One region of the Sinobacterium norvegicum genome, then DNA from elsewhere that is predicted to be linked to it. Evidence: predicted binding sites of a transcription regulator. Region 1 holds the regulator's gene; each other region holds the start of a gene.
The links. The regulator sigma-54, encoded in region 1, starts transcription at its own class of promoters, with help from an activator protein. The targets are predictions, from matches to a motif close to TGGCACANNNNTTGCNNT.

Region 1 (7,276 bases):
GCTGACAAAGCGATTCACTTCGATCACAGCGACACCTCTTTTGTGACTAACCCGGTCATCAAGAGTTACGAGGCCAGTGTGACAAAACAGATAGCCTCGGCAAAAAATGCTACGGTAAACCCTGATAAAACCGTACTATTAACCAACAATGTAGTGATTACCACCGGTAATACCGCTGCCGACAGTACCGTGCTGAACACTGAAATATTATTAATTAACACCGTACTCAATACCGCCGATACCAAAGAAGCGGTGACGATTACCCAGGCATCAGGCGTCACCAAGGCGACGGGGATGCACGCTGACTTCAACAAAGAATTTATTTCTCTACTCTCTGGAGTTCACTCTGTTTATGAGCCATAGCCCCCTAACAGCGATTGCGATTCTCTGCTCCTTGCTGACGGTCCAGCTGGCCCAGGCGCTGCCTACTGACCGCGAACAACCTATTCATATTCGCTCTGATCGCGCCGAGCGTGACGATAAGAATGCGATTACCACCTATATCGGTAATGTCGAACTCGACCAAGGCACGCTTCATATTGAAGCCGACAAAATTATCATCAACCAGGTCAACGGCGAATTATCCAAAATTCAGGCGCTGGGCAAACCGGCAAAATTGCAACAGCGCCCCGAAGAAAACAAGGCGATAGTCTATGCCCGCGGCGAAATCATCGACTATTATGCCGCCAAAGAGCTACTCGTTCTGACCCGCCAGGCCAGTATCGAACAGGATGGCACCCAGGTCGATAGCGAACAGATTGAATACCTCATGGCGGAAGAAATCGTCAAAGCCAAGGGCAACAAAGACCAACAAGAGGGCGATGGCCGCGTTCACGTAGTCCTCCCCCCCAGTAAAAAGAAGGCACCCGCCGCAGAGGTCACCCCGCCATCAGATAGAATACCGGACGAGGCCATACCCACCAGCGAGCCCGCGCCAGAGGCGCCAACTGACACTGACAGCACCGATAAAAGTGAGCAACCTTAGATGGCGACCCTGAAAGCCAACAATTTAGCCAAGGCCTATAAAAAACGTAAAATCATTCAAGATGTTTCATTGTCGATAGACAGCGGGCAAGTTGTCGGCCTACTCGGCCCCAACGGCGCCGGTAAGACCACTTGCTTTTACATGGTCGTCGGGATTGTGCCCCAGGATGCCGGCCAGGTGTGGATCAACGACACCAATATTTCCGCAGAACCTATGCACGGCCGGGCCAAACACGGGATTGGCTACCTGCCACAGGAAGCGTCAATTTTTCGCAAATTATCGGTGGAAAACAACCTGCTTGCGATACTCGAAACACGCCAGGATTTAAACAAGAAACAGCGTCATGCAAAAATGGAAGAGCTGCTACAAGAATTCCATATCACCCATATTCGTAAAAGCCTCGGCATGTCTCTCTCGGGAGGTGAAAGGCGCCGGGTAGAAATAGCGAGAGCGCTGGCCACAGAGCCTGAATTTATCCTGCTCGATGAGCCCTTTGCTGGCGTCGACCCCATCTCGGTTAACGAGATCAAAGGGATTGTTAATCACCTGAAGTCCAAAGGCATCGGGGTACTCATTACCGATCACAATGTCAGAGAGACCCTCGACATCTGTGACAAGGCCTATATCGTCAGCGAAGGCTATATTATTGCCGAGGGCACCGCAGAGACTATTTTGAGTAATCATCAGGTCCGCAAAGTCTATCTGGGTGAGCAATTCAAGCTCTAAACACAAAGGCTATTTTAAAGCTGGTCTAATGTTTGCTTGTCGTCGCGACTACCGATAAACTGACGCTGTATAAATTTGATAATAACTACTGCTTTTACAGAGTTACTGATGATTATAATGCCGGCCTTACTAGATTGCCGGCGGATATCCGGCTATTCAGAGAGCTCTTATTATTGCTATAACCGAAAATAGCAAACAGAGACTGATACGCGGTTCGCTTGGGAGAATCTGTCGCTGTGAAACAATCGCTGCAACTGAAAATGGGTCAGCAATTAACGATGACCCCGCAACTGCAACAGGCTATTCGCCTACTCCAGTTGTCAACGCTCGATTTACAACAAGAGATCCAGCAGGCTCTCGATTCCAACCCCATGCTCGAAGTCACCGAAGAGGAACATAACGCCTCACCGGAAAATAATTTAGAAGCCCTCAACCATACGACTGAGGGACCCGCCCAAATAGAAACAGCCAGCCCCGAAACGCCCGCCGATGCCGCTCAGTCTGATATCGATTGGTCAAACCCTGACAACATCCCCAAAGAGCTTCCCGTTGATACACAGTGGGATGATGTTTACCAGAACACCGGTGGTAGCGCAGGACCTGGCGGCGAAGACTTTGATATCGACAGCCGGAACAGTCAGGCCGAGGGCCTGCACGAGCATCTGTTATGGCAACTAAACCTCACTCCCATGTCCGACACCGATAGGGTGATTGGTCTCGCGGTTATCGATGCCATAGAGCCCTCTGGTTTTATGTCACTGAGTGCCGAGGAAATCCATCAAGGTTTTGAGGATGATCATCAGCTAGACATTGAACTCGACGAGGTAATGGCCGTACTGCATCGTATTCAGCAGTTTGACCCACCCGGTGTTGGCAGCCAAGATTTAAGAGAATGCCTGCTAATTCAGCTCAACCAATTACCCGAGTCCACCCCTTGGCTCAGTGACACCAAAAAAGTTGTCGAGCACTATTTACCGCTACTGGGCAACAAAGATTTTAATCAGCTAATGCGTAGAGCTCGCATCAAAGAGGCGCCACTGAAGGCCGTTATCAGCCTGATTCAAAGCCTTAACCCCCGTCCTGGTGATGACTTAGAGGCCAACAGCGCCGAATATATTGTCCCCGACGTCTACGTCCGCAAGGTCGATGAACACTGGCGAGTGGAGCTAAACCCCGATATCGCCCCCCGCATACGCATTAACAACGATTACGCCTCGCTAATCAAGCGGGCCGACAATAGCTCTGACAATACCTTTTTAAAAGACAATTTGCAGGAAGCACGCTGGTTCCTGAAAAGCTTGCAGAGTCGGAATGAAACACTGATGAAAGTTGCCAGCAAAATTGTCGAAATGCAGCAGGGTTTTCTCGACTACGGTGATGAGGCGATGAAGCCAATGGTCCTGCTCGACATCGCCGACGCCGTTGAAATGCATGAGTCTACGATCTCCAGGGTGACAACGCAGAAATACATGCACACCCCCCGGGGCATCTTCGAGCTGAAATACTTTTTTTCCAGCCACGTCAGCACCGAAAGTGGCGGCGAATGCTCATCGACGGCAATCCGCGCCATTATCAAAAAATTGGTGGCCGCCGAAAATCCTCGCAAGCCGCTCAGCGACAATGCAATGACCAAGCTGCTGGCAGAGCAAGGGATTAAGGTCGCCCGGCGGACAATCGCTAAGTACAGAGAATCCATGATGATTCCTCCCTCAAACGAACGCAAACAACTGGTCTAGACTATAGATAAGCCCGTCAAATATTGGGCGACAACCAAGATGCGGTATTCACACAGACAACAGGGCAATTACAGCCTGTAGCGACAGAGGATAAACATATGCAAATCCATATCAGCGGTCACCACGTCGATGTTACTGAAGCTTTACACGAATATGTCACCAATAAGTTTGGCCGTCTCAGTAGACACTCTGATAGTATTACCAACTCACATGTTACACTGACTGTTGAAAAAACCAGACACCGGGCCGATGCCACGATACACGTGACCGGCGCCGACATTGCCGCATCCTCGGAAGCGGCTGATATGTATGCCGCAATCGACTTGCTAACTGACAAGCTAGACCGTCAATTGCTGAAATACAAAGAAAAGCAAACCGCCAGTAATCATGGCTCCAGATAGCAAGACTTATTAAATTATCATGCAACTGCAAAATATTCTCACACTAGAACGCACCGTCTCAGGTGCGTCAGCCTCCTCCAAAAAACGCGTGCTAGAAATCATTGCAGAACATATCTGCAAGGATGTCAGCGCCTTTGATAACGAGGAGCTGTTTCAGCGTTTTAATGCAAGAGAAAAGCTCGGCAGCACCGGCATTGGCAAAGGCATTGCCATCCCCCACTGCAGAGTGCCCAACTGCCTGGGGATTACCGGCGCCTTATTCACCCTCGACAAACCCGTTGCGTTTGATGCCATCGATGATCAGCCTGTTGATATCTTGTTCGTGCTGATGGTTCCTGAGGAAGCCTGCGATGATCACCTTCAGGCCCTGTCAATGATGGCGGAATTGTTTAGCGCTGAAGATTATTGCCAAAGTCTGAGGGCAACCAACAGCAACCAAGAACTTTTTGATGCCGCCTTGCAGCCCATTGCAACAGGCTAACTGGATTACAAGATAGGGAAGCTATGAAACTAGTCGTCATCAGCGGACGCTCCGGCTCCGGCAAGAGTACAGCGCTTAATGTGTTAGAAGATGTCGGCTTTTACTGTATCGACAACCTACCCGCCTATCTATTGCCCGCCTTGATCAGTGAGGCGAGAGCCAACTCGTCCCCCGAACAAGAGATGCTTGCCGTCTGCATCGATGCCCGCAATAGCTCTCGTACGCTCTCTGAGTTTCCCACCCTTATTTCATCACTGCCGGAAGAAGTCGAGACCTCGGTTATCTATCTCGACGCCGACAACAACTCTCTAATTAAGCGTTTCAGTGAAACTCGTCGTAAGCACCCGTTGAGCAATCGCCACACCGCATTGCAGGAGGCAATTGAAGACGAGCGTGTGATTCTCGAGCCGATTGCTAATATCGCCGATTTAACCATCGACACCACCAAACTTAGCTATCACGAGTTACGTGATTTTATTCGCATTGAGGTCGCCGACCAAAACAGCGGCCAGATGACGCTGCAATTCCAGTCATTCGGCTTTAAAAAGGGCAGCCCCAACCATGCTGATATGGTGTTCGACCTGCGCTGCCTACCCAATCCACACTGGGTGCCATCACTTCGCAGCCAAACCGGCCTTGACGATGGGGTAAAGAACTTTTTATCAGAACAGGATGAGGTGAAAGAGATGTTTGACGATATCAAACAATACCTTGAACGCTGGGTGCCTCGATTCTCCGCCAATAATCGCTCTTATACTACTGTCGCCGTTGGCTGCACCGGCGGACAGCACCGCAGCGTCTTTATGGCGGAAAAACTTTATCAACATTTCAGCGCCCTTTATGACAATGTACAGGTACGCCACCGAGAACTCGATAATAAATAAAGCGACAGCATACTCATGGTTGAGCAACAGATAGAAATCATCAATAAACTCGGCGTCCATGCCAGGGCCGCAGCCAAGCTAGTAACAGTTGCCAGCGCCTTTGCCAGCCAAATCGCCATTATTCGCGATGAGAAAAGCGTCGACAGCAAAAGCATCATGTCGGTAATGATGCTGGCCGCCTCGAAGGGTAGCTGGATAACCATCCGCTGTGAGGGCAGCGATGAAACCGCCGCCATGGAAGCTGTCTGCCAACTGATCAATAACCGCTTTGACGAAGATGAATAGATGCAAATAAGTAACATTACACCACGTTGAATAATACCGATAATGCGTTGTTGTCTTATACTTTTTCTAGCATAATCGCCCCCATTCACCCCACACCATTATCAGAAGGTCACGCCTAGCGCTCAACCACTATCTTCAACAGAGTAATTTTTATGCCCCAAGCTACCGACCAAGCCCAAACTCAGCACCATCTTCGCGCTCTCAATGACGCCGTCGATAGCGGAGCCCTCCAAAGCATAAGGCATATGTTGAAGAGTCTGACCGATGCAGACATCGCTCACCTGATAGAGTCATCCCCACCTAAACAGCGCTCCGTGCTGTGGCGCTTACTCGACAACCGCCGAGAGGGCAGCGTATTACAAGAGCTGGGCGAGGAGCTTCAGGCCAATTTTTTAAAGAACAAAGACACCGATGAACTCATTGCCCTGACCGACGGGCTCGAACCCGATGATGCCGCTGACATATTGCAGCAATTGCCCGATCGCGTCATCCGTGAAGTGTTGCTGGCGATGGATGCCCAAGATCGTCAACGGGTAGAGAAGATTCTGCCCTACCACGAGGATACTGCGGGCGGCTTGATGAATACCGATAACATCACCACGCGGCCAGACCTCAGTCTGGATGTGGTGCTGCGCTATCTGCGTCGTCACGACGAATTACCCGATATTATCGACACTATTTTTGTCGTCAATCGCAAGGATAAATTTCTCGGTTTGCTACCTATCAGCAAACTACTGTCCAGCGATCCCAGTATGACCGTGCGGGAAGTCATGACCACTGACATCGAACCTATTCTGGCACACACCTCCGATACCGATGTTGCCAGCCTCTTCGAACGAAACGATTGGGTGTCATCGCCGGTGGTCAATGATGAAGGCCAGCTACTTGGCCGTATTACTATCGATGATGTGGTCGATGTCATCCGTGAGGATGCCGATCACTCACTACTGAGCATGGCCGGCCTCGATGAGGAAGCTGACACCTTCGCCACCGTCAGGGCCACGGCCCCTAGGCGAGCACTTTGGCTCGGGGTTAACCTCTTAGCCGCATTATTCTCGGCCAATGTCATCGGCCTGTTTGAAGCCACTATTGAAAAAGTTGTTGCCCTGGCAGTGCTTATGCCGATCGTCGCTAGCATGGGTGGCGTTGCCGGCAACCAGACCCTCACTATTATTATTCGCGGTATGGCTCTTGGCCAAATAGGTAATAGCAATACCTCATGGCTATTCACCCGAGAACTTGGCGTCGCGGTGATCAATGGTTTAATTTGGGCCTGCTGTGCGGCAATCATCGCTGTTTTATGGTTTAACGATACGACTATCGGTATGATAATCGCCGGAGCCATGGTGATTAACTTAATGATTGCCGCCGCTGCCGGTGTATTAATCCCGGTTGCCTTGAAAGCCATGAAGATAGATCCTGCACTCGCTGGCAGCATGGCGCTGACAACAATTACCGATGCCGTTGGCTTTTTTACCTTCCTCGGCCTGGCCACATTATTTTTATAGAAGCTATCACGGCGAATTAGCTGACTAAACTGCATTAACAATACTGTCGGTTATTAATCAGCCGGCGGCGAAAGTGAGAGACATCATGAGCAACGAACAAGAGTTTGAATACGACGGCCCGTCAAAAAGCCAAGTGAAGCGTGAAATGCACGAACTGCAGCAGATTGGCAAGACTTTGGTAGAGCTGTCCAAGGCCGATCGCGATCGTATTCCTCTCGGCGAAAAATTGATTGATGCTATTGATATTGCCCACCGCATCAAAAGTCGCGA
Region 2 (7,276 bases), on a different contig from region 1:
CGGGGCAATAGTCTTGTTTAGCACACTCACCGCATTGCTTCATCGTGAGAAAAAACTGCTCGAGCAGCGACTCGAAATTGCGCAACTACAAAAAAAAATCGCCCAACTGGAAGACAAAAACCAGCGTATGCGCAAGGCAATGCGGCACTGTACAACCTGTGATTACCGCCTTGAAGCCAAAGTGATTCGACGCCAACAGGCTGAGGTTTTGCAACGCTGATAGATTAAAATAATAAAAATACAATCAGTACTGTTTGTTTCTTGTTCGCCGTCAATAGTCCTGTTAGTATCGTATTAAATATACAAAAAATAATAATAAGCTTGGAGTTTCCCAATATGTCCCAAACTAAGACCCATAGCTTGGCGCTGGGAGTCGCAGCGTTACTCAGCCCACTGACTGTGACCGCTCAGGTAGAGCAAACACAATTACAACTTGAAGAAGTCATCGTCACGGCGACTAAGCGTGAGGAAAACCTCTCTGATGTTGCCATGTCAATTAACACCCTCACGGATCAGACCTTGAAGGAAGCCGGCCTGACTAACTTTAATGAAATTGGGGAATACGTACCCAATCTTAAGATTCAGACCGGTAATGACTCCCGCTCAACCTCTGTTCGCATTCGAGGCATTGGCTCTATCGGCTCTAACGCCGGTATTGACCCCAGTGTTGGTATGTTTGTCGATGGTGTCTACATGAGTCGTGCCGGCATGAGCATTAACGACTTGACCGATATACAGCGTGTCGAAGTGCTAAAAGGCCCACAGGGAACTTTATACGGTAAAAATACCGCCGCCGGTGCCATCAGCGTCATCACCAAAAACCCAACAGAAATCGTTGAAGCAGATCTAGAACTAACCGCAGGCAACTACGGCCAGCAAGAGGTTCGCTGGATGGCGAACACGCCTGTGACAGAGAACACAGCGCTACGATTATCAGGCTATCGTGCGGTGAATGACGGCTATGGCGACAACAAAACCCTCAACGAAGACGTCAATGCAACGGACAAATGGGGCGTTCGCGGTAAGTTTTCTTGGAGCTCAGAAACCCTGGGTGAGTTTATCTTGGCCGCCGACTACGCCAAGGAAGACTCTAAGTGTTGTGATCTCAACGTCATCACCTATGACGGGCCCTCATCACTGAACGCAACATGGGACGGTTTAGCCGCGGCTAACCCAGGTACATCGATAGACGGCATTATCCCTGAGCCCCATGAATACTATGGCAACGTCGCCCCCTCCAACGAAGTGCTCAACAAGGGCATGTCTTTGGAGTGGAGCAAAGAGTTAAAAAATGAAATCACTCTTACCTGGCTTAATGCTTATAGACAGTATGAATCAACCAGTGGTTACGATGGCGACCTTTCACCGTTTGATGCCGTCGAAATGGCCGCAGACGTTGGCCTTGACCAGTTCACCTCTGAGTTCCGTATTGCCTCAGCGTCGGGTGAATTCCTCGAATACCAGGCCGGTTTGTTTTATTACCAGCAAGACATGGATACCGATGACACCTTCGACTTACACGCCAATGGCGCCGTCGGCGATGGCGACCCCGGTACACAAGACCCGCTGGCATTCTTTACCGATGGCACCACCAACTACGGCTACAACAATCATCAAACAACCAGCTATTCAGCCTTTGGTCAGATGACGTTAAACCTGACCGAGACCGTCAGCCTGACCGCAGGTCTGCGCTGGAATAAGGAAACCAAAGACCGTGAAGGCTCGCAGATCTCCTGTCCTTTTTATGATATCGCCAGCCTCGGTGGAGCTTCAAACCCACCCGGGGTCAGCTGCCCTCAAAAAGGCCCCTACGATCAGTTAGCACAGGACTACAATGATTGGTACACATCAATTGGCAGTGGATTACCTCCTGTTTTTGTTGATACCCCACCTGTCAGTGGTCCACCAAGCTATCAAAACCAGTCACGAACAACGACCAACTGGACACCCTCTATCAACGTCAAATGGCATGTTACTGATGACGCCATGCTTTATGCCTCATTCAGCAGAGGTTATAAATCAGGAGGCTTTAACCAATTAAGAACCGCCTCTGACACCGTTGGTGAAGTCATTCCCGGTTTCTCTTCGATCTCACTGGATACCAACAACCCCAACAATGAATTTAAAGATGAAGAGTCAACCAACTATGAACTAGGGATGAAATCAACGTGGTTAAATCGCCGTCTGGCATTTAACACCTCTCTCTACTGGACCGATTACGACGAGTTCCAGGCGCAAACCTTCGAAGGCGGTACTGTTCTGGTGCAGAATGCTGGCTCTATGCAAGCAAAGGGTGTTGAGTTTGATATCACCTACTTAGCCCATCAGTATTTAACCGTTGGCTTAAGCTCTGCCTACAACCGAGCCACCTACGGTGACTACAAAAATGCCCCTGCCACCGTACAGCAGATTGTTGATAACGGCATAGGTTACTCGCAAGACTTAACAGGCCAGCAAATTGATAATGCACCCAAGTGGACGGCAAGCAGCTTTGCCCAGTCCGATTTCCCCATTTTTGATACCAGCCTAAATGGCTTTGCCCGCTTAGAATATAACTATACGAGCTCTTACTATTTAGACACCGACCTCGATGACAATTTAATTCAGGATGATGCCGGTATTATCAATGCTCGCCTGGGTATTGCTAACGCGGACGATACATGGGGTATTACTATCTGGGGTAAAAACCTGAGCGATGAAGCCGTCTACGTAATGGGCACTGATCTACCTGTTTACGGTGGCTACATGGGCGCCCTGGCCCCACCAAGAACCTACGGAACAACTTTCCGCTACCACTACCAGTAAAACTCTACATTTCTCTCTAAAAGCCCTGGACGGTCCCTCCCGTTTAGGGCTTTTTTTTATCCCTGTTTTTTCGATTGCAGCACTCACCCTCAGAGCGCTAATCGGCTTGCCCTGCCACCGCAGAACCCCGCGTTGACACCCAAGCCAAGGCACACGACTTATGAGTGACAAAGATCGTCCTGCAATATCAACAGGCATAAAAAAACCCAGTAAATCTTACGATTTACTGGGTTTTTGAATTTGTTCCAAGTGGTGCCCGAGAACGGACTTGAACCGTTACGATCTTACGATCGGGAGATTTTAAGTCTCCTGTGTCTACCAATTCCACCACTCGGGCATCGAGCTTCAAACACACACATGTTTGCTTGGAATGCCGCGTAATATATAGAAACCACATGCCTTGAGCAAGCGAGTTTGTGGATTTTTTTAAGTTATTTTCAATGATCTGGCCAAATCGACCAATAATGCAGCAACAGCCCCGAATTTTCTGGCCATTGCCGCTGCCACAGCTAAATAAAACCTGTACAAGTCTCCGACATCACACCGTGTCACCTCGGAGTGCGACTGCGACAATACGCATGCAAAAAGGGAATAAACGGTACACTATTATACCCGTCAGTAATTTCAGCCTCTGTCTTGATTTTTTGCGCCGTGCAGCTACAAATTATTGTCATAATACGACGGCTGCCACGCACCGATTTGTGACCCCCCTCACAGTTTTCCCCGGGTCGACAATATTTACACTCACCCACTCTGTTGACCTACCAAGTGACCGATTTACTCTGTTCCGCTAGCCCTTAGCCCTATGGCACGGCTTTTGCAATTATCCTCGTCAAGCTAACAAGAGTAGTAAATCGTTAGTCTACAGAGTTAGGGATAATGTAGTTGGAAGTAATAATGGTATACCTCCAGTCCCGAATTAATAAAGAACTAAGCAACAGCGTTATATTGCTGAATTCGAGGGATAATAATGAAAAAAACAACCTTACTAGTGTGCGCAGCAGCGATGACGGCAAGTTCGTTAGCGGGCGCCGCAAGTTTTGATTTCGTCAAGGGTAGCGGTGGTTATCACGACTCCCTGAACTTTGTTGCCAGTGACGGCGTGCTGGGCGTTAACGTCACGCCGGTGAACGGCAGCAAGGTTAGCTGGACAACTCAGGGCTTAGGTCGTGGCACTAACGGCTTCAACTACCTCATGGCCGGTGGTGAAGGTCTGACGTTTAACTTTACCTCTGCTGTTGATATCGGCCAGGTGAATATGGAGTCCTACGGTAGCTCAAACGTCAGCTGGACCGATGCCAACGGCTTGACCGGTAGCATTGGCTCAGTCCAGGGTAAAACCGGCGGTCAGTTGAATACCATCACGCTGAGCAACATCACCAGCATGACGTTTACCGCCAATAACAACTACAGCATGATTGCCGGCTTCGACGATGTCTTTGCGACATCACAGGTACCTGTACCTGCAGCGGCTTGGTTATTTGGCTCTGCGTTAATCGGCCTGGCCGGCATCGCCAAAAAGCGCCGCTAGGCAACAGGATTTATCAGTTAACCGTCATCGTTGCGATGGCGGTTAATCGCCTCTCCTCCTTCCTACCATGGTTATCATTACTGTTTGCTAACAAAGGCGTTGTTTACTGACTGACAGGCAAGTGCTGAAATAGCGGCCTATAACAGTAAGATGATAGTGATTTGATGTTCTCCCTCTCTAATATTGCCCTGCTCGGTGCCTCCCAAGGCTTGATGCTACTACTGGCACTGCTGACGATTAACTTTGGCAACCAACGCGCCAATCGTGTATTGGCGGCATTTATTGGTGTGCTCAGCCTCCGCCTTTTTGTCATCGCCTTCGAATACCTGCCCGAGGGACAATATCTCCCGCACCAGCAACTGTTTTCCCTGCTGCACCTCAGCTACTGCATTGGCCCGCTACTCTATTTTTATGTACGCCTGTTGGTGCAACCGAACTATCAGTTTCACTGGCAGCAGTGGCTGCACTTTGCCCCTGTTTTAATTGCCGCTCTGGCCCTCAGCCCCGGCGGCCCTATTATCGATATCGACACCGCTGATTACGATCGCTACTCGGCATTGCCGGAGTTGATACAAAGTCGCGTAGCCTTGGCCACCATGCCACTGTTTGCCACCTTGGTGATTTATTCCTTGCTGTCGCTGGCCACCCTGCGCCCTTATCAGGCGGCAATTAAAAACCAATTTTCATCGCTGGAGTCGATTAATCTCAACTGGCTGAAAGTGCTGGTGTGGATCTGCCTTGTGACGGCGCTGATCAGTTTGCTAGCACTGTTGCTGCGAGCCATAGGCTTCAACGTTATTGGCCCCCGGGCCTTTTACTCGGTCTTACTCAGCGTCTGTCTGATCTATTATATTGGCCTGATGGGGCTGCGACAGCCCCGGGTCTTCGATCAGGACCAGCGCCAGCCGGCAACAGTGAGCCCCACTGACAACAATCAGTCCAGACCTGATACCGTGACCAAAGAAACCGAAAAATACGCTAAATCCGGCCTCGACCAACAGCGTATTGATACACTCTGGCGCAATCTCGACACCCTGATGATAGAACAGCAGCCTTTCCTGACCGCCGGCATAAAACTGGCCGAGCTGGCCGAGCAATTAGCCACTCGCCCCAACTATTTAAGCCAGGTAATCAACTCCAAGGCGGACGAGAGCTTTTTCGACTATATCAACCGGCACCGCATCGAAGCGGCCTGCGAAATGCTATTAACACAGCCCAACAGCAGCATAGGTGATATTGCACTCAGCACCGGTTTCAACAGCCAAAACGTCTTTAACAACCATTTTAAGAAACGCACAGGGCAAACCCCCAGCCATTATAGAAAAACGCACAAAGCCGCATAAACAAAGGGTCTTAATCTTTAATCGCCTTCACATGCGCTGGTTTAAGTTGCTTAAAACAGGCTATGTTAACCTCACAGATTAAAACAATAAGATTTCTCTTGGGGCGGTTATGATTGACAGAGCGTTTTACTTCGGCCTGATTGGCTTGATGATTTCCAGCAACATCAGCGTCGCCGATACACCACTTGACGGTGAAGCACTGTATCGCGATGTCGAACACTTTGCCGGCCTCGGCGAACACCGTACCGGCAGTCAGCAGGATATAGACACCAGCCAGTGGCTGGCCGACTCGCTGACAGACGCAGGCTTTGCCGTGCAGCAGCAACCCTTCGCACTGCAGCAGTTTTTTCCCGAGCAACAGCAACTGACTATTGGCAAGCAACACATTGCCGTCTTCCCGCACTGGTTCCCGCAACCGACCAGGGGCAAACTGTCCGCCACCATAGTGCCGATGAGTGACGATGATTTAAACGGCCATATTGCCTATCTTTCGCCACAGCAAGCTGGCCAATGGTACCGCCTGCAACCGGCGGAGCTCGCCAAGGCCGCGGCAGAAAAAGGCGCCCTGGCCCTGATTATCAGCCCCGACCATCCCTCCGGTGAAATATACGCCACCAATGCCAACGCTGAGAGCCGACAAACACCGACAGCCATACCAACGGTGATTACCGCGCTGGCTGATGCCACCACCATCGAACAGGCCATCGCTGCAAAAACAACGGTTGAGCTGATCAGCACCGGCAGCCGCCGCGCCACCACCGCCTACAATGTCATTGGTCGCTACCCGGCAACACCCATAGCCGACGCCCCCTGGGCCGTTATTTCAACGCCTACCAGCGGCTGGTTTCAAACCGCCGGCGAGCGCGGCAGCGGTGTCGCTCTGTGGCTGGGCATGGCGCGCTACGCCAGCCAGCAGCCCCAGCATATTAACTGGTTATTTATTGCCAACAGCGGCCATGAACTGGACTTTATGGGCACAGAACACAGCCTTGCCCTGGCGCCACCAGCTGAGCAGGTTTCACTGTGGCTTCACCTCGGCGCCTCCATCGGTGCCCGCCAGTGGCAGCAAGACGGTGACCAGCTGACGCCGCTGAACACCGTCCATCAATACAACCACCTCTACGCCGACAGCGCTGTGATGGCCCTTACTCAGCAGAGCTTTGCCGACGTGCCCGACCTCGATATTCTTCCGGCCAGCCAGTTAAACCGCGGCCACTCCGAACTTGGCTCCATCATTAATCTCGGTTACAAGGCCAGCGGCTTTGTTGGCAGTCATCGATTTTTTCACAGCCCCGGCGACACCCCCAAAGTCACCTCAACCGAACTGTTAGCCCCCTATGGCCACGCCGCTGAAAAGCTGATCCAGCAACTGAATCAATCGCCACTCTTACCCTCTACAACAAAGTGATTACCATGCTGAAAAAAATACTCCTGTCACTGGCGATTCTAATTGCCGTCTTCACCGGTCTTATCATCTATGCACTGCAAGACAACCCCGCCCGAGCGACGATTGGCGAGGCTCGATACGCCGACCACAATGGTTTTCAACTGCAGTATTTTGTCAGCGGTGACGACCGTGCTGGGACGGTTATTCTGC
Region 3 (7,276 bases), on a different contig from region 1:
ACCGTAACGTGAACCCGAGGTGTTGTCGCCAATAGAACCCATACGACTGGTAATCATTGCTATTTTACTGCCCTCATTAAGACAGGGCAGCAGCGCCTCGGTCATTCGCAACGGGCCAAGGGCGTTAACTTCCCACTGGGTCTGAATGCGATTAAAACACAGATCGTCGAGGCTCTCATTCGTCAACAAGCCGGCACAATTGATCAGAATATCAATGCTGCGCCCCGCCAACTTACTTTTTAACCGGTCGACCGATTCCGGCTGCGTCACATCGACATCGGTAACCACCTCACAGTCGAGAGCGGCCAATGCATCGCTGCTACTACGGCAACAGGCCGTCACCTGATTGCCCTGTGCCAAGTATTGTTGCGTCATAGCCAAACCAATACCACTGGCGGCACCGGTGATTAACACTGTCTGAGTCATGGGGTTAATCCTGATCCTCTGTTCATATCTGGCCAGAATATAACGTCTGGCCGAGGCTGTGAAGCCTGGCGGGGTGATATGACGCACAGCAGGGGCCTATCAACAAAAACGGGTTACATCATCCAGATGCCGTTAGTCCACTGACAGTCGATAGCGTCGAGCGCCATGTGAATGACCAAGCCTATACCGACGTACCGCAACTTAGGGATAAAACAGGCGACGGCATACAACAGCATAGGCACAGTTTGATGTAGCGGATGAAAACCGATACTGCAGCGCAGCGGGTCATAAATAGGTGTCGCCAACAGATGATCAACATCGACAATCATGGTGGCCATCATGATCAGGTAGGCCTTTTTCCAATCGCGGCGAAAAAACAACACGGCAACAATCAGCGGCACCAGTGCATGTAATATTAAGTGGATAACAAGACCCCCTGAAGCGAGCAGAAAAAGTGCCTACCCTACTGATCGAACAGGATTAATCAAAGAGCCGACAGTAAAAATCAGCCATAAAAAAAGCCGCATCTGCGGCTTTCGTAACATCCCTAGTCATCGCCAACATCCGTATTAGCACGTACCTCCTTGGTACGTCTTAATTATGGCTTAACCAGGTTTATATGCCATTAGACATAACGGTCACGCAACGTGAGAGATCTCCCACATCGCGTGACCTATGTCACACTTTATTTGCTTTTATTCACCGCGCTGATCTTATGAACCGCCAGGTCAGCACCCATATACTCCTCTTCCTCGCTCAGGCGTATACCGACGACCTTATCGATCACAAAATAAACCACAAAGCCTGCCACAACGGCGAAGCCAATGCCGGCCAAGGTACCAACCAACTGGCTCATAAAGGTAACACCGCCCATACCACCGAAAGACTCAAGGCCAAAAATACCCGCTGCAATGCCGCCCCAGGCGCCACACACACCGTGCAGTGGCCACACACCCAGCACATCATCGACACGGTGTAGCTTGTTTTGAATGTAAGAGAACATCATGACGAATAACACGCCAGCAACCAAACCGGTGGCCAAGGCACCAATGGGGTGCATTAAGTTAGAGCCAGCACAGACTGCAACCAAACCGGCCAGTGGACCGTTATGAATAAAACCAGGGTCTTTGCGACCGGCAATCATCGACGCAATAATGCCGCCGACCATGGCCATTAATGAGTTAACCGCCACCAGACCGCTGATACCGTCTAAGGTCTGAGCCGACATCACGTTAAAGCCGAACCAACCGATACAGAGAATCCAGGCACCCAAACCAAGGAAGGGAATGTTGGAGGGGGCGAAGGCAATCAGACGGCCATCGCGCTCACGGCCACGTCGCATACCCAGGACAATGACGGCAGACAGGGCAATCCAACCACCGACACCGTGTACGACAACAGAGCCGGCAAAATCATTAAATGGCGCGCCAAAAGTGGCCTCAAGCCAATCCTGGAAGCCAAAGTTACCGTTCCAAATAATGCCTTCGAAGAAGGGGTAGACCAGGCCTACCACAATGGCCGAGGCGATCAGCATTGGATAAAAACGGGCTCGCTCAGCCACACCACCGGAGATAATGGCCGGGATGGCAGCGGCAAAGGTCATCAGGAAGAAAAACTTAACCAGTTCATAGCCATTGTTTTCGGCCAGTGCTGGCGCCCCCTGGAAAAAGGTCACATCATAAGCAACCCAGTAACCAACAAAGAAGTAGACGATGGCAGAGACACCAAAGTCAGTCATGATTTTAACCAGGGCGTTCACTTGGTTTTTGAGACGGACAGTACCGACTTCCAAGAAGGCAAAACCTGCGTGCATGGCAAAGACCATGATCGCGCCCATTAAAATAAAATAGGTATTGCTGCTCGATACCAACGATTCTACTGCACTAGTAATATCCAAAATATTTCCACCCTTAGCTTTGCACCAAACCGTTGCACTACGCACCATTATAAAGCACCACCATCAATCCAACCTATCGACCAATGGGTGACAGTCTCGTTAAAAAAACGGACTATTGTCGCTTTTACTCTCTTCTATCGGTGCGCCGCTCTTATTTGAGGCACTTATTACGCTTTAATTGTTTTTAATAGAGCATTCCGCCCGTTTACGCACAGATATAAAGCATTTTCCGTGCCAAAAAAAGCCTTCAATTAGTGCGATTTTAATTACAGCAACAAAACAATTCCGTTAGTTAGCCATCGACACCGCTCAGCGGATGCGTTTGTGACCCTCGGCTTTTGTCCTTATACTGGGCGAATTAACAACGCTATAAATGACGGACACTATTTTGCCGAACACTTTGCAGATCCAAAATCAGCCACTCGTCGTCTCCCGCAGTGATGAAGACGCAGTATTATTGCAGCAGCGCTTCCAACATTACGGCTATCTCTATTTTCAAAACCATGTCGACAAGCAAAAGTGTCAGCAGCTAATGCTGCAGTTTTTGGACGCACTCTCCCCCCACATTGTGCTCGACCCGCAGACCGGGCTACCGGCACTGGGCGGTGAACCGTTTTTCGAGACCGACCCCATCTGGGATCAGCTCTACCCAAAAATCCAGTCGATGGAAGCGTTTCACGATTTCTTCCATCAAGCGGATCTGCACCAGTTAATGCAGATCGTTGCCGGCGACAAGCCCTTTGTCTACCCGATGAAAATGGCGCGGATGGCAACACCGAAAAAAATCGGCTATGAAACGCCGCCCCATCAAGACGCCCACTCACATCAAGCGGGAGAAACCATGGCTGGCATGTGGGTGGCATTGCACGATGTCACCACTGAAATGGGCCGACTCAAGCTATTGCCCCACTCCCATAAAAAAGGTGTCAGACCTGTCTTTGAGGCGCAGGGGGTTGGCGGCATACAATGTGAAATTTATGATGACGAGACTCTTTGGCACACCTCAGACGTTAGCCAAGGCGACGTGATTATCTTCCATTCGTGCTGCGTCCATAAGGCCGAGCCAAACACCGCCCAATCGGCGGCAAGGCTGAGCATCGATACCCGATTCTGTGATTACGGGGCACCGCTGTGGTCACTCAACCTCGAGCCTCATCACGGCTGGCGTATCGACGACCTCGATTGGTCAAACATTTATAAGGACTGGAAAAACCAACACCTCCAATACTACTGGCAGGACTACCCCAATACCTTTTGATAGCCGTCGCAGAACAGAGCGATGGCACCCAAAACACTTTTTGACAGCCTTTGTGACAGCGGCCTATGGATTTATGACGGACGTATGTTTAAACTGTAAACTTACAGCCATTTTTGACCAAGTGGCTAACAATAAAAGCGTACGACGCAATAGTTTTACAAGGCATAACAATGAAAATGAAACTCCTTAGTGCCGCGGTTTTTGCCGTGGCGCTCTCCGGCTGCTCCAACGACAGTGATTCTGACGTCAACGACTCAGCCCCTGAGTTCGGTACGGCTCTCTACAGTGCCGACATCACCGAAACCGAACACGGCATCCCGCACATCAACGCCGAAGACTGGGGCAGCCTGGGCTACGGCTATGGCTACCAATACGCCAAGCAAAACCTCTGCGTATTGATGGAGGAAGTCGTGCGCGCCAACGGCGAGTCTGCCCGTTATTTGGATGGCAATATCAACGAAGACTTTGTCTACCGCTACTACAACAGCGATACCAATATTCAAAGCAACTTTATCGACAAGCTGGACCAGGATGCCCGTGATGTAATGGATGGCTATACCCTGGGTATCAACCGCTACATAGAGGATACCGGCGTCGACAATATTGCCGGCAGCTGTCAGGGCGAGCCCTGGGTGCGACCACTCAACCAGCTAGATAACTACAAGGCACTGCACAAGCTATTGATCCGTGCCAGTACTGGCCCGCTCGCGCCCTTTATCTCGGCGGTCAACGGCCCGGCAGAGAGCGTCGCCAACGCCCCAATGGCCGACCTGTTTCAACAACTTGCCCTCAATACCGATGCCTTCGACATGCCCAAGCCTGAACAGATGGGCAGCAACGCTTATGCCCTCGGCGGCAACGTCACCGAAAATGGCAGTGGCTTGCTACTCGGCAACCCTCACTTCCCATGGTCTGGACGCCTGCGCTGGTATATGGCCCACCTGACCATCGATGGCGAATACGATGTCATGGGCGCCTCGCTGCACGGTTTCCCACTGATTAACATCGGCTTTAACAAGGACATCGCCTGGACACACACGGTGTCAACCGGTCGTCGTTTCAGCTTCTTCGAGCTGCAACTCAACCCTGACAACCCAATGCAATATGTCTATGGTCAGGATGATGCCGGTGCCGACATCTATCGCGACATTACCAGCGAACAGGTTACTGCTGAACAGGTCCGTGACGATGGCAGTATCGAGACCGTCGAAAAGACGCTGTACTTCTCCCACTATGGCCCGATTGTCGATCTCGGTGGCGTCAGCGATCTACTCGAAGGTTGGCCAACTATTTTGAAGTCGGTGTTTACTGTTCGCGACGTCAACCTCTACAACACGTGGGGCTTCGATACTTGGCGCGGTATGGGCCAGGCAGAGAACCTGGATGAGGTTACCGAGGCTGCCGCAAAGATGGGCAACCCATGGACCAATACCATTGCCGTCGACCGTGAGGGTAACTCAATGTATGGCGATATCAGCACCCGTCCCGGCATCACCCAATGGCATTTCGACAACTGCGTCAAAGGACTGGCAGCCCCCTCGTTGACCGATGAAGGCTACCCCACTCTCGATGGCTCAGACCCAAGCTGTGAGTGGGCCACCGATGCAGACTCTCCCGCCGATGGCGTCATGGGGGTGAGTCAGCTACCGGTGTTACAAAACCGCGACTATGCTGCCAACTCTAACGACAGCTACTGGCTGAGCAACCCCGACAGCCTGCTGACCGGCTTCTCGCCAATTATCGGTAACGAAGAAGTTGAGCAATCGACCCGCACACGCTTGGCCTTTGTACAACTACAAGACCGACTCGACGATAACGACGGCCTGGCTGGCGGCGATAAATTTACCAACGAAAATGTCAGAGACATTATGTTTGGCAGCCGAAATCACGCCGCCGAATTGATTCTCGATGGCGTGCTCGATGTTTGCGCTAACACCACCAGCGCCGATTGGGGCAGCGAGGCGGCTGACGCAGAGCACGCTTGTCAGATACTCGATGATTGGGACCGTGAATCCGATGTCGACAGTGTCGGCCACGCGCTGTTTATTGGCCTGTGGGCTGAACTCGACCGAGAAGCCGGCTTCTGGCAGAACGATTTCGACCCCGCCTACCCAGTGACCACACCCAATACCATGAACAGTGGCGATGCGACAGTCATCGCGAATACCCGTGCAGCCCTGCTGGCTTCTGTGGCAGAGCTCAACCAAGCTGGTATTCCGCTTGACCGCCCTTGGGGTGAGGTACAGTACAGCGAACGCAATGGCGATAAAATTGCTATTCATGGCTCCAACGGTGTTGGCTTCAGCGTTATTATCTCGGACTTAATCGATGGCGAAGGCTATAGCAATATCGAACACGGCAACAGCTATATGCAGGTTGTTGGCTTCGATAGCAGCGACTGCCCCGATGCTAATGCACTGCTGTCCTACTCGCAATCGGTCAATGAAGACTCGCCTTACTTCGACGATCAAACCAAAATGTACAGTGCAAAGCAGTGGGTCGATATGCCCTTCTGCGCCAGCGATATCGAAGCACAGCAGATTGGCGAGACAATGACGCTGAGCAACTAAGCGTCAGCGTTTGACATCTCGATAGCACTGAGCCGCCAGGCTCAGTGACACAAAAAAGCCCTGTCAGCAGATGCTAACAGGGCTTTTTTTATGCCGGCAGCACAGGCGTTATCCTACCGTTAAAGCAACACCAACTCTGGCGTACCTGCCACTGTTTTCATCGCTTGCTTGCGGTCATCATCCAGCGTATAGGTTTCACTCTTAACGGTGTCGATAAAAAACCACTCAGAAGTCGCCTCATCCGGTGTAAAGGTGGTGATAACAAAGCCACGCTGGGCGACATTGACATAACGCAGGTCGTCGGCCAGCGTCTTAAGTAACCCCTCTGTCACGCCTGCCACGCCCAAATCATCACCCAGGGATAAATATTCCTCCAGACCCGGACTGCTTACCGAGGCGGTGGCAAACTCAACGCCGACGGTATCGCCGTTGTTGTTGACCAGATCATTAGCCCAGGCATTATGACTATCGCCAGCCAGTACAACCAAATTCTTGCCGCTGTCTTTGGCCGTGGCATAAATAGCCTCACGCTCACCGTCATAACCGTCCCAGGCATCGAGATTGTAGGGAACCACCGTGGTGACACGCTTTATTTCATCCTGGGTCAGTGTCACATCACCATCGATGTAGCGCTGCTTTAAGCCGGCAAGCTCGATAAACGCAGGAAATAAAGTATCGGGGTTAGGGTCTAGTATCTGCGACTGTAATTCAACCGGCAGCGTCAGCTTACCCATCAACACCTGCTGGCCTAACACCTGCCATGTGGCGCTAGAAGTCTGCATCGCCGTCTGCAACCAGTTTAACTGTGTGGCACCAAGTAGCGTACGATCGCTGCTTTGCACATCGCTGTTAAAACGCGCCAAATCGGGCGCGTTATAATCATCCAACTGGTAATCGGTATAATCAATTTGCTCATCGCGGCCGATAATTCGGGTATCCAGCATGTGTAAGCTAAGCAGGTCACCAAACTCAAAGCTGCGATAGATAATTTCTTCATCACCCTCGCTGGCCGGGCGCACGGGCATCCATTCAAACCAGGCCTGCAGCGCGGCTAATTTACGATCGAGGTATTCACCCTCACCGGCCTCTGGGTTATGGTTCTCAGCACCCTCACGCCAGCTGTCA
Region 4 (7,276 bases), on a different contig from region 1:
CTCCGGACTATTCCCACTGCAAAAGCTCAAAGAGCTCGGTGTGAAGATGGGCTTTGGTACCGACGTCGGTGCCGGCACCAGCTTTTCAATGCTGCAAACCATGAGCGATGCCTACAAGATTCAGCAACTGCAGGGATCGACTCTGTCGGCGATGCAAGCCTTCTATCGCGCCACCTTAGGCAGCGCCGAAGCCCTCGACCTACACCATACCATCGGTAACTTTGAATACGGTAAAGAGGCCGATTTTGTAGTGCTGAACCCGCGTTCAAGCACCCTGCTCGATTTCCGAGTCGACCGGGCGCGTAACTTAGAAGAACAACTGTTTGTACTGGCCATGCTCGGCGATGATCGTACCGTCAGCGCCACCTATATCATGGGTGAGGCTCAATACAAAAAACAACGCTGCGGTGACAAACACTGTAACCACAACCACTGATTTTAAAACAATAAGCCCGCTGTCTGCGGGCAACAACGGGCTTCGACAGCCGTACTGTTAACACTTAAGGGTAGAGACCTCTATGGATGCTTACATCATTGATTCTATGAATCTTATCGTGCGCTTCTTGCACGTTATTACCGGCGTTGCCTGGATTGGCGCCTCATTTTATTTCGTCTGGTTGGATAACAATCTAGAGAATCCACCGCAGTGGAAAAAAGACAAGGGTATTGGCGGCGACCTGTGGGCCATCCACGGCGGTGGTTTTTACGAGGTAGCCAAGTACAAATTAGCACCTGAAAAAATGCCCGAGACGCTGCATTGGTTTAAGTGGGAGGCCTATACCACCTGGCTGACCGGTATACTGCTGATGAGCATTATGTTTTATCTCGGTGCCGATACCTATCTGATCGACACCTCTAAGGCCGATATCAGCCAAGGCACTGCCATTGCCATTGGCCTAACCAGTCTATTCGGCAGCTTTGTACTCTATGAATTGCTGTGCCGCACCCCGCTGGCCAACTACGGCCTCACCTTTGGCATTATTTGTCTTGTTTACATCACCGCCATGGCCTATGGCCTCAGCCTGATATTCAGTGATCGTGGCGCCTATATGCACGTCGGCGCACTCATCGGTACCGTCATGGCCGGTAACGTGTTCAACGCCATTATGCCTGCTCAGCGCGCCCTGGTTGCCGCCGTCACCGAAGGATCAGCGCCAGACCCTAAGTTTGGTGCCAAGGCGAAATTCCGCTCGACTCACAACACCTATGCCACACTGCCACTGATTTTCATCATGATTAGCAACCACTATCCGATGACCTACGGTCACCAGTATGGCTGGTTAATCCTCGCCGCTATCTGCACCATTACGGCCTTTGCGCGTCACTATTTTATCCTCAAGCACCGTGGTATTCAGAAGCCGAGTATTATTGTTTTCTCTGCTGCTCTGTTCATCGCCTTGTTAGTGGTGATCGCACCCAAGCCTCCCGCTGCAGTAGACGCCGGCACGCCCAAGGTCAGCTTTGCCAGTGTTAACACCATTATCGAGCAGCGCTGTGTCGCCTGTCACTCCGACGCACCGACACTGATGCCGACGGCACAGGGTGGCGTTAAACTCGACCAACCAGCGCTGATTAAGAAGTGGGCACCACGAATTCAAGCCCGTGCCATCAATACCCACGATATGCCTCTGGGCAACATGACCCAGATGACCGACGAAGAGCGTGCAAGCCTGGCGACCTGGATCAGCCAAGGCGCCAACATCGACTAAGCTACTGCCCCTGAGCGAGTTGCCAGCCTTGGCAGACTCGCCAACCAAACACTGATGCAGGTGTAATATCGCGAACCGCGACCTTCAGCGGGCTTATCCAGCCCGCTTTTTTTATGCCTGCGCTTTATTACTGGGCATTAAAAAGCCCCCGAAGACCACGTCTTCGGGGGCTTTTTAATAGCTTTCAGCGTTAATGGAAGGGGAATATATAATTCAACCAAGAGCTGACTCGCAGTATTACCCGTCGGATAATAGCCACATGTACCGCGTGCTCGGTGTAGATGGCACTTTGTGCGTAGGCACCACCCACCATCAGCTGGCGATAGGGGTCGAAGGCGGGGTCGGTAATCTTAATAATAACCGGTATGCGGCCCGGTTGAGGGGCAGAACTGGGGTCGATTAAATCGCCACTGGCCTGTACCTGCCCCTGACGCATAGCCGGCGATACGGCAAGAATTTCACCGCCAAAAACCTGGCCCGGCAACGCATCAAAAGCGACCTCGGCCTCATTACCTATTTGCAAACGCATCAGATTATTTTGACGATACCAGCCGACTAAATACATCTCTTCTTCCGGCAAAAACACCATCACCGGACGCACTGGCAGGGGAACTGCCATCACACCCGGCCTCACCGCCACCTGTACCACATAACCATCCGTCGGCGCCTCGACCACCGTTTTACCAAGGTCTCGAACAGCGTTCTCAAGCTTCGCCGCTAAGCTATCGGCTTGTGAACGGTATAACTGCGCATCACGTTCACTGCCCAACTTCTTACGGAACAGCTCCTCGGCACGCAGCGCATCTTCCTCTGCCGCGTCATACTGCGCCTGAAAATCATCTACGTCATTCTGAAATGGCTCGGGGTCAATAGAAAAGAGTACGTCGCCTTTATTTAAACGGGTACCCGCCTCGGCATGAACAACCAACACCTTGCCACGCACCTCGGGCACTATCGGCACGGTGACAAAATACTCACGGGTAATCTCCGAATAAGGGTGGTTGTAGTTCATCACAAACACCATCACCCCAACCAGCACAATACCGCCGAGACCGGCCGTCGGCACAGACCATTTGTTGAGTGGTATCTTGAATATTTTGAAGATGGCGATACAGATGGCGGTATAGGTTAATAAAATCAATAACTCCATTACCCTTCACCTCGCGAATCATCGGCCACGGGGTTCTTCACCCCGGTCAACAGTGCAAACTCACCCTGTAATGTCTCGAGCTGTTGCTCCAACTCCGCCACTCGGGTCGGCAGCGCCTGCTGACTGTGGTGGCCAAAGCCCCAGCCCCGGTCCTCACGATAAATCGTTGCCCATATCCACAGGAATGGCCAAATCACATGGAGAGTAAATAAACTGACCCAACCCGCGGCATGGATGGCATCCTGATGGGGGTGATTTCGGTGCTTGGCGATCTCATAGGGAATATCGTGCAGGGCAATAATGCCGTAGAACAATACCAGCACGGTAAAGATAAGCACCCCAAGGGCGAAATAATTGAGCATGACCAGCTCTCCAATCCGTTGATTTATATTCATTTGACAGTCTTGAAAGAATAGCAGAATAGTATTCAATACTCATGTAAAATCAATCTCCCCAACCCGCCGCCAATATCGCATACCATGAACAGCCAATTCCAACAGCAGATTTTGACCACTGTTGCCGCTATCCCCGCAGGCTTCGTCGCCAGTTACGGAGACATTGCTCAGCTGGCCGGTTTATCGAACCAGGCCCGCCTCGTCGGGGCGGTATTAAAAAAGCTGCCGGCCAATTCAGCCATCCCCTGGCACCGAGTGATCAACAGTCGAGGACAGATCAGCCTTCCCCTCGACAGCGATGGCTATCGGCGTCAAAAAGCACTACTCGAAGATGAAGGCCTAATCATTCAAAGCCAAAACGTGCTGTGGCAGGGCAAGCGCTGGCAGCCACAATGACACCCAGCCCTACAAAAAACTCTTGCAGGAAAGATAATAAATGCGGCGATTATTATGTGACCCAAGTCACACAATAGACAGAGTGTCGAAATCACTTACAAGACCGCGCCTCCCTACCAAAATACCGATGTCGCCAGTCGGCGACAGCGATAAAGAGCCATCCGCATTACATTTTATAAAAAACAAAACTTGTCACTAGCGGGTGATAAATTCCTATTTTTACAATTGTAAAAACCCTGCCGACGAAACCTTTTACAACCCGCAATTAAGATTCCTCCAGCACTGACCAACACCCTATTATAACAACACAAAAACAATTTAAACCACTGAATTTTAATCATAAAATAATTTTGGCACTAATATTGTTTATATCCTGCATACAGGCTAATAATTTCTTGTTTCTGCTGCAACCATAGGGAGGCGCAAGAATTACAACCTGAAGGAATGAAATAATAAAAACCAAGGCTTGGGCAGTGCAGATTGATCGCAACGCCCTTCCAAATCGAGTTTTCTCGAAGGATAATAAACATGAAAAAATTATTGATTGCGGCTTCAGTCGCAGCAGCAGTTGCTTCAACAGGTGTTAACGCTGCCCAGGTAGTACTTCACTATGACGTATCGCTGGCCGGCACCATCTCTGGCGGCTCTTCAGGCAGCCAGAGCGGTGGTGGTACTGCTACCATCGTGGTTGACGATGAAACCAACTATGGCGCCTTCGTAATGAATACTGCACTGGCTACCAGCAGTACTTCTTTCGGTTCCACACTAACCGCCAACACAGAAAACGTAGTGTGGGGCCAGTTTGACCCTCTAGCCTTCCTCGACGGCCAAGGTCTTGTTTTTGATGCTGACGGTGCCACCTCACGCGTCACAGCCTGTACCGATACCTCACCACCAGTTTTCGGTAACACCGTATGTTCAAACGCCCCTGTTGGCAGCGAGCTACCGTTTACTATCAAAACTGATGGTGCCGGCAACCAGATTATGGACGCCAGCAATATCGGCTTAGTAACACTGACTTCAACACTGACGATTAACGCGCCTTTCGTTGGCAATGTTATGACTGATGTTGACTACACACTGACTATGAACCCTGCCGGCAGCTTCGCCGCACTGCCAGACGACGTCAACCTGGGTCTCTATAACGATCTGGCCAACCCTGTTCCAGTTCCTGGTGCCGCTTGGTTGTTCGGCTCGGCCCTTGTCGGCTTAGGCGGCATCGCCCGTCGTCGTCGTAAAGCTGCATAATTAATTTTGGCTAATCGCTAAATTTAATGTTAAAAAAACGCGCTGTAATGCGCGTTTTTTATTCTTTTATATCATTATTATTCAACCTAATCCGTTATCCTATCTATAGAAAGCATGCTCAAATATTCAAACATCCTACTGACTCACTTGCGAATGTTTTTTCTTCTGCATACGACAAACACCGCCCGGTGACAGCATCTGATTATTGATCATGATAACGCACTATTCTTTGCGTTAAATTTTACGACACTGTAATTATTTTTTTAAACAGCAACAGTCAGTGACCACGCCATAACATGGCCTGCAGTGTCACCGCTGTAAAGATTTCCGAACTTAGTAGCCTTTTGCGTCTGTTTTATTTTATAAAATAAACGTCAACAGATAACGGCCAATAAAAATAACAAGCCGAAAATAATAATTTATACAAGAATAAAAATAACCGGAGAAACCTATGCCGCGGTCACGTAACCGGCTGTTAGCACCTGCCAATTTATTGCCTAACACCCTAGCCGTTTCAGTAGCGATTGCCTCGTCACTGATTATTAGCCCAAGTTTCGCGCAAGAAAAAGAAGGCTTTGCCCTCGAGGAAGTCGTCGTTACCGCTCGTAAACGTGAGGAATCGATGCAGGAAGTGCCGGTAACTGTCTCGGCCTTCAGCGGCGAATCGCTGAAATCTCTCGGTATCTCCAGCGTCAAGGATTTAGAAGGTGTTGTTCCCGGCCTCAACATGGGGGGCGGCGGTAACGGCACCAAGGGCGAAAGCAACCCATATATTCGCGGTATCGGTCAACGTGAAACCAAGGTCACCGTCGACTCTGCCGTTGGTACCTATATCGACGGTATTTACTCTTCACGCGCACCCGGCGCGCTGCTCGATGCTGCCGATGTTGAATCGATGCAGGTACTGCGTGGCCCACAGGGCACGTTATTTGGCAAGAACACCACCGGTGGCGCCATTGTTATCAACACCAAAAAACCCCATGAAGAACTCGGTGGCCATATTGAGGGCACCATCGGCAACCACGGCCGTCAAAACGTCTCTGGCACCGTCAACCTGCCACTGATCGACGACACATTGCTATCGCGCTTTACTCTCGCTCAAACCAAGAACGATGGTTACATGGAAAACCTCGAAGACGGTAAACTGTGGAACGACGATGATAGAATGATGGGAATCGGTCAATTCCGCTGGGAAGCGACCGATACGCTGCGCGTCGATTTATTAATGGCGGCGACAAAAACTCGACAAAAATCGCGGGGACAACAGTGTAACTTCTACGGTGATGAGCTTGCCGATCAGGGTTATAGCAAATCCTCACTTGAATTATTTTATGACAACAACAGTCAGAAAAGTGCAGAAGAACACTGTAAGGAAAGCGGTCAAGACTTAGACACTGATCAATTTAGAAGCGAACTTAATAACAGCAATGGTATTTTCCGTCAGAGTATTTACGAGGTGGATACCAAAATGGTTGGCCTTACAGTCGATTGGGATCTCTCTGATGTCTCCGATTACGCATTAGCCCTCAAGTCTATTACCGGCTTCCGCCAGGTAGAGCAAAAAGCAGACGAAGACTTGGACGGTAGTGCAGCCGCCCTGATTGGCCGCATTCAACCAATTGGCAATGAGGTTAATCAGTACACACAGGAATTTCAGTTTACCGGCAGCGCAATGGATGGCCGACTCAACGCCACCCTTGGCCTCTTTGGCTCCATCGAAAGAGCCGATGACGATTGGCTGCAAAGTTATGTTGCCTTTGCTGACAGCAGCCAGACCAATCCTCAGCCACAGGATTATATGACACTGCTGGCGCAATCAGATTTGACCGAGCGCGAAACGGACAACACCTCTTGGGCGGTTTTCTCTCAGGTTAGCTTTGACATCACCGAACTGACTGAACTGACGCTGGGTATTCGCTATACCGAAGAAGAACGTGAGACAACCTATCATGAGGCTAATGTTTACCTACCGAGTATTGGCAACGGCACTTACTGCCCACAGGGTGGCTGTTTAAACTATATCGATACCACCACGCAAAACGTGACTCACCTCTTCAGCGAGTCGGGTACTCAGCCCTTTTCACAATGGCAATATGGTTATGATGCCAACCGTAATGGCAACTTAGAAGATCGTGAAGTGGGCACCTATGGCGAGTCTTCAGACAGCCGTAAAGACAGCGCTTGGTCGCCTAGCATCAGCTTAAAAATGCGCGCCACCGATGCCATTCTCGACGCGCTTTATCTCGAAGAAGGCATGACATTTCTCACCGTCAGCCAGGGCTTCAGATCCGGCGGCGTGGTGGTCGGCAACGAGGTCAACCCCGCCACCGGCATGAAAGACATGAGTCAGTTCGAGCCTGAAAACGTGCTCAACTATG

Region 2: a site for sigma-54 is predicted at 3,612-3,629, ahead of L9P87_RS00475 (VPLPA-CTERM sorting domain-containing protein). Genes of this name have one in related genera too.
Region 3: a site for sigma-54 is predicted at 2,543-2,560, ahead of L9P87_RS00705 (ammonium transporter). Genes of this name have one in related genera too.
Region 4: a site for sigma-54 is predicted at 4,002-4,019, ahead of L9P87_RS07400 (VPLPA-CTERM sorting domain-containing protein). Genes of this name have one in related genera too.

The regions. Positions count from the first base shown of each region.
Region 1 is NZ_CAKLPX010000007.1:42,676-49,951, reverse strand. It holds gene lptC (LPS export ABC transporter periplasmic protein LptC) at 1-363, shown strand, start outside; gene lptA (lipopolysaccharide transport periplasmic protein LptA) at 353-985, shown strand; gene lptB (LPS export ABC transporter ATP-binding protein) at 986-1,711, shown strand; gene L9P87_RS17280 (RNA polymerase factor sigma-54) at 1,948-3,447, shown strand; gene hpf (ribosome hibernation-promoting factor, HPF/YfiA family) at 3,546-3,848, shown strand; gene ptsN (PTS IIA-like nitrogen regulatory protein PtsN) at 3,868-4,329, shown strand; gene rapZ (RNase adapter RapZ) at 4,353-5,213, shown strand; gene L9P87_RS17260 (HPr family phosphocarrier protein) at 5,229-5,498, shown strand; gene L9P87_RS17940 (hypothetical protein) at 5,621-5,743, opposite strand; gene mgtE (magnesium transporter) at 5,744-7,006, shown strand; gene yjgA (ribosome biogenesis factor YjgA) at 7,092-7,276, shown strand, end outside.
Region 2 is NZ_CAKLPX010000001.1:88,535-95,810, reverse strand. It holds gene L9P87_RS00495 (hypothetical protein) at 1-11, shown strand, start outside; gene L9P87_RS00490 (hypothetical protein) at 14-220, shown strand; gene L9P87_RS00485 (TonB-dependent receptor) at 337-2,805, shown strand; tRNA gene L9P87_RS00480 (tRNA-Leu) at 3,056-3,142, opposite strand; gene L9P87_RS00475 (VPLPA-CTERM sorting domain-containing protein) at 3,776-4,336, shown strand; gene L9P87_RS00470 (helix-turn-helix domain-containing protein) at 4,501-5,679, shown strand; gene L9P87_RS00465 (hypothetical protein) at 5,789-7,087, shown strand; gene L9P87_RS00460 (alpha/beta fold hydrolase) at 7,093-7,276, shown strand, end outside.
Region 3 is NZ_CAKLPX010000001.1:154,512-161,787, reverse strand. It holds gene L9P87_RS00715 (SDR family oxidoreductase) at 1-426, opposite strand, end outside; gene L9P87_RS00710 (DUF6122 family protein) at 540-842, opposite strand; gene L9P87_RS00705 (ammonium transporter) at 1,112-2,323, opposite strand; gene L9P87_RS00700 (phytanoyl-CoA dioxygenase family protein) at 2,712-3,581, shown strand; gene L9P87_RS00695 (penicillin acylase family protein) at 3,752-6,151, shown strand; gene L9P87_RS00690 (alkaline phosphatase D family protein) at 6,271-7,276, opposite strand, start outside.
Region 4 is NZ_CAKLPX010000001.1:1,656,548-1,663,823, forward strand. It holds gene guaD (guanine deaminase) at 1-436, shown strand, start outside; gene L9P87_RS07380 (urate hydroxylase PuuD) at 519-1,709, shown strand; gene L9P87_RS07385 (HlyD family secretion protein) at 1,900-2,859, opposite strand; gene L9P87_RS07390 (DUF3302 domain-containing protein) at 2,859-3,254, opposite strand; gene L9P87_RS07395 (MGMT family protein) at 3,339-3,650, shown strand; gene L9P87_RS07400 (VPLPA-CTERM sorting domain-containing protein) at 4,179-4,898, shown strand; gene L9P87_RS07405 (TonB-dependent receptor) at 5,350-7,276, shown strand, end outside.